One region of the Weizmannia sp. FSL W8-0401 genome, then DNA from elsewhere that is predicted to be linked to it. Evidence: a T-box and tRNA genes for the amino acid it is inferred to sense, from the RefSeq annotation. Region 1 holds a T-box; the other holds one or more tRNA genes.
The links. The T-box of region 1 lies ahead of trpS (tryptophan--tRNA ligase). A T-box ahead of a tRNA ligase gene usually reads a tRNA of that ligase, here a tRNA-Trp.

Region 1 (2,353 bases):
GAATGCATGCAGGGGCTGACAAGAAGGGAACGGCAATTAAAGCAGTTGTTATTTATGGCGCTCGATCAGCTTTATTCCTCGAAAAATACGGCGGAAGTGCGGTACTGGTATACAGAATGGCGTCCGGAGCAGTATGAACACATCCAGTTTATGCCATTTGAAGATGCATGGGAGCGGCTTTATGCAGAAACAAAAACAGGCTGGTCCAAAAAGCATGAACAGTTGTGCGAAAACATGATCAAAGGGCAGCCCTTTTTTGAAAAGCTATGGGAACTGGAACACAATGAAAAAAGCGAACTGATGTAAAAACGAGTTGCGAAACGATCCGCAACTCGCTTTTTTTAGTGGCGGTTTTTTCTGCCCAGCCCCATCGCGTTTTCCATTTTCCTCAGCATTTTTCCGGCTACAATATTGGCCTTTTCCGCGCCTTTATCCAGGATCCGGTCCAGTTCCTCCGATTCAATCAGTTCATAATACCGTTTTTGGATCGGGGCAAGCCCTTCATTCACCACATCAACGAGATCCGCTTTAAACGCACCGTAGCCGGCGCCGTCATATTTCCGTTCCAGCTCTTCAATGGACAGGCCGCTGAAGTTGGAATAGATGTCGAGCAAATTGGAAATGCCCGGTTTCCGTTCTTTGTCGTATTTGACTACGCCTTCTGAATCCGTAACCGCGCTTTTAATCTTTTTGTCGACCAGTTTCGGGTCGTCAAGCAGCGAGATAAATGCCTTTTGATTCGGATCGGATTTGCTCATTTTTTTCGTCGGATCCTGCAGCGACATAATCCTTGCTCCGGAGTTGGAAAGCTTGATGTCCGGCAGCGTAAAAATTTCAAGATAACGTTTATTGAACCTTTCCGCCAAATCCCTCGTCAGTTCGAGATGCTGTTTCTGGTCCTCGCCGACCGGCACAAGATCCGTGCTGTACAGCAGAATATCGGCGGCCATGAGCGGCGGATATGTGAGAAGCCCGGCTGATACGCTTTCTTTTCCTGCAGATTTGTCTTTAAACTGCGTCATTCTTTCCAATTCGCCGACATAGGCAACGCATTGGAGCATCCATCCGGCCTGGGCGTGCGCCGGCACTTCCGACTGGATAAAGAGCGTTGCTTTGTCCGGATCAATGCCGACTGCCAAATAAAAAGCGGCAAGGCTCCTGATGTTTTTGCGGAGTTCAAGGCGGTCCTGCGGCACGGTAATGGCATGCTCGTCAACAATGCAAAAATAGCAATTAAAGCTGTTCTGCAATTCCACAAACTGCTTCATTGCCCCAAGATAGTTCCCGATGTGGATCGTTCCACTCGGCTGAATGCCTGAAAAAATCGTCCTCATTTTCTTTCTTCCTCCTCGAACACTGATATTTTTCCGGAAAATAAAAAAACCATTCATCCAAAATTAGGGACGAATGGGATAAATCCGCGGTGCCACCCTAAGTGCCCTGGTATGGGCCGCTTAGTTCCAATGCCAATTGGAGCCTGGTTAACGCAAGGCGTACGCCGGAAACTAATGAGGTAGTCGCCCGTTCATCTCCGGAGCTCGAAAGCCCATTCCATCTGCAGGCATGTTTGTTCCCACCAGCCACAAACTCTCTGAAATGCCATAAACAGATGTACTCTTCTTTCTCATCGCTTCTATATACCAGTTTCATTATAATGAAAAGAAGGAAAAATGTCAAAAACCGCTGTCCGCTAGAGTGCCCGTTTGTATGCAAGACTCAGCCTTTATATGTCCGGCATTTCAGGACGAACTTTGCAGAAAAAGGGCGATCGCCATCAGTACCATCATGAAGACCCCGGTAAGAAGAGGCACGGAAACACGCAGGGTAACCAGCTTCGACAGCGGGCGGACGTCCCCCTCGTTAAATTTGGAAGACATTCTTTGAAACCCGTAAATAAACGCATCAAAAAAACCGGTCCGCGCCATTAAAACCGACGCGGCAAAAAGAATCAAAAGCGCCCCGATCGTAAACGAAGTATTAATATAGCTAAGCAAATCGATTCGCTTATACACCAAAAAAGAAAAAAGTAAAACAAGTAACTGGGAGGCCAGCAACCAACAGACAAGCTTTTTGAACATACGCTCACCTACAAAATGATTTTCATTCATTATACAGGAACAAAAGAAAAGATGAAATAGCGGAAAATCTAAACCTAAATTAAAATTAAATTAAATTTATTAAAATTAATTTAAAAATTATAAATACAACGAAACGCGGAAGTTAAGCGGTTGGCAGCGCTTCCAAATTAAAAAATGTTGTTAAAAAACCTACCAAAGTTTTTTCGTTATTATAGTTTTATTTAAAATTTTTTCAACCTTTTGTAAGGGTTTACAATATTGAAATGTCAACACCT
Region 2 (2,353 bases), 1.4 Mb from region 1:
AAGGCGAGTCGATGCCCGCTTATCGTAGGAAAGGGGGACGGGAAGTTCACTAGCCGATAGGCGCTGGAGCTGGACAATTCTCAAAGTTAGAAGCAGAAACGCATTCTCCGTTTACAGTTTTTTCTCCCATCCGGTTTTCAGGGAATACAATTATTTCTCTTGATAAATAACAGCAACTGTGTTATACTATTTCTTGTCATTAAGGTCCGGTGATGATGGCGGAAAGGTCACACCCGAACACATCCCGAACTCGGAAGTTAAGCTTTCCAGCGCCGATGGTAGTTGGGGGTTTCCCCCTGCGAGAGTAGGACGCTGCCGGGCCCGATATTCCGCAGTAGCTCAGTGGTAGAGCAATCGGCTGTTAACCGATCGGTCGTAGGTTCGAATCCTACCTGCGGAGCCATAATGGAGAGCTGTCCGAGAGGCCGAAGGAGCACGATTGGAAATCGTGTAGGCGGCTAAAAGCTGTCTCAAGGGTTCGAATCCCTTGCTCTCCGTCATGATCCATATGGCCCGTTGGTCAAGCGGTTAAGACACCGCCCTTTCACGGCGGTAACACGGGTTCGAATCCCGTACGGGTCACCATTTACATATTTGGAGGATTAGCTCAGCTGGGAGAGCGTCTGCCTTACAAGCAGAGGGTCGGCGGTTCGATCCCGTCATCCTCCACCATTTTATCATCGCGGGGTGGAGCAGTCTGGTAGCTCGTCGGGCTCATAACCCGAAGGTCGCAGGTTCAAATCCTGCCCCCGCAATTTACATATAAAGGTCCCGTAGTGTAGCGGTTATCACGCCTGCCTGTCACGCAGGAGATCGCGGGTTCGATTCCCGTCGGGACCGCCATCTGTATTTTACATAATCGCGGCTCGGTAGCTCAGTCGGTAGAGCAAAGGACTGAAAATCCTTGTGTCGGCGGTTCGATTCCGTCCCGAGCCACCATTGGCCGGTCTAGCTCAATTGGTAGAGCAACTGACTTGTAATCAGTAGGTTGGGGGTTCAAGTCCTCTGGCCGGCACCACGCAATATGGAGGGGTAGCGAAGTGGCTAAACGCGGCGGACTGTAAATCCGCTCCCTCAGGGTTCGGCGGTTCGAATCCGTCCCCCTCCATTTTTAAAGGGGCATAGTTTAAAGGTAGAACAGAGGTCTCCAAAACCTCCAGTGTGGGTTCGATTCCTACTGCCCCTGCCATTATGATGGCGGTTGTGGCGAAGTGGTTAACGCACCGGATTGTGGCTCCGGCATTCGTGGGTTCGATTCCCACCATCCGCCCCATATTTGATTGGGCCATAGCCAAGCGGTAAGGCAACGGACTTTGACTCCGTCATGCGCTGGTTCGAATCCAGCTGGCCCAGTATGCGGAAGTAGTTCAGTGGTAGAACATCACCTTGCCAAGGTGGGGGTCGCGGGTTCGAATCCCGTCTTCCGCTCCATTGATGGCGGCATAGCCAAGAGGTAAGGCAGAGGTCTGCAAAACCTTTATCACCGGTTCGATTCCGGTTGCCGCCTCCATCATATTGTGCCGGTGTGGCGGAATTGGCAGACGCGCACGACTCAAAATCGTGTTCCTTCGGGAGTGTCGGTTCGACCCCGACCACCGGTATAACACAGTATTACATTGAAAGCTGATGCCAAACGGAACGCTTCTCAAGATAAAGAGAAGCGTTTTTTATTGCAATTATATTATTGAAGCCGAGGCCATTTAAGCAGCTGCTTGAAAGCGTACACTTGTGGGTATCTACAGTTTTTTAACTTGTACAAAAAGGGAATTGATCTAATAAGAAAGGTTTGGAAATACTATCTTAGATTTTCCTTTTATAATGAGTACAAGAGCTGGGCAGCCTACTATTTACTAGGGTTGTCTTTTCTTTTTTTCACCGTAACCGTCCCATCTTTTTCAAGATAGGCCTGGTCAATTTCATCAAGCGAAAATACGCCCTGCTTTCTCAATAACTCTGACAGTTGATTCATATCAATTTTATTTTTTTTTAGTACGACGTTGTTAATTTTTCCTTTATCGATAATCACCGTTTTATCCCCGATAAGGAATTTTTCCAGTTTGTCATAGCGGTAAATGAGGCTATCAAAAATGAGTTTAATGATGACCCAAACAGAAAGCATGGCGAGAATGTAGTACCATTTTACACTTGGGTCATAAAGGCCGTTGCCGACGATTTCAGACAGCATAATGCTCCAGATGAAGTCGATTGGCGTAAGGTTTGAAATACTTTTGGCACCGGTACATTTTAGACAAAAAATGAGCGCAAGAAAGCCCATGATCAATTTTAATAAATCTATACTGATTTGCATCGTTGAACCTTCTTTTTAGATGATTTTTTCTTTTGCATTTTCCCT

Region 2: it has a tRNA-Trp gene. The T-box ahead of trpS (tryptophan--tRNA ligase) is inferred to sense a tRNA for this amino acid. The anticodon was not compared.

What each region holds. Positions count from the first base shown of each region.
Region 1 is NZ_JBBPAG010000001.1:987,495-989,847, forward strand. It holds gene NSU00_RS04540 (YjbA family protein) at 1-306, shown strand, start outside; gene trpS (tryptophan--tRNA ligase) at 342-1,334, opposite strand; T-box leader at 1,397-1,637, opposite strand; gene NSU00_RS04550 (DUF3899 domain-containing protein) at 1,740-1,994, opposite strand.
Region 2 is NZ_JBBPAG010000001.1:2,432,594-2,434,946, reverse strand. It holds rRNA gene rrf (5S ribosomal RNA) at 206-321, shown strand; tRNA gene NSU00_RS12055 (tRNA-Asn) at 329-403, shown strand; tRNA gene NSU00_RS12050 (tRNA-Ser) at 408-497, shown strand; tRNA gene NSU00_RS12045 (tRNA-Glu) at 511-585, shown strand; tRNA gene NSU00_RS12040 (tRNA-Val) at 597-672, shown strand; tRNA gene NSU00_RS12035 (tRNA-Met) at 682-755, shown strand; tRNA gene NSU00_RS12030 (tRNA-Asp) at 768-843, shown strand; tRNA gene NSU00_RS12025 (tRNA-Phe) at 864-939, shown strand; tRNA gene NSU00_RS12020 (tRNA-Thr) at 943-1,018, shown strand; tRNA gene NSU00_RS12015 (tRNA-Tyr) at 1,027-1,108, shown strand; tRNA gene NSU00_RS12010 (tRNA-Trp) at 1,116-1,189, shown strand; tRNA gene NSU00_RS12005 (tRNA-His) at 1,198-1,273, shown strand; tRNA gene NSU00_RS12000 (tRNA-Gln) at 1,282-1,353, shown strand; tRNA gene NSU00_RS11995 (tRNA-Gly) at 1,357-1,431, shown strand; tRNA gene NSU00_RS11990 (tRNA-Cys) at 1,437-1,510, shown strand; tRNA gene NSU00_RS11985 (tRNA-Leu) at 1,520-1,601, shown strand; gene NSU00_RS11980 (DUF421 domain-containing protein) at 1,844-2,308, opposite strand.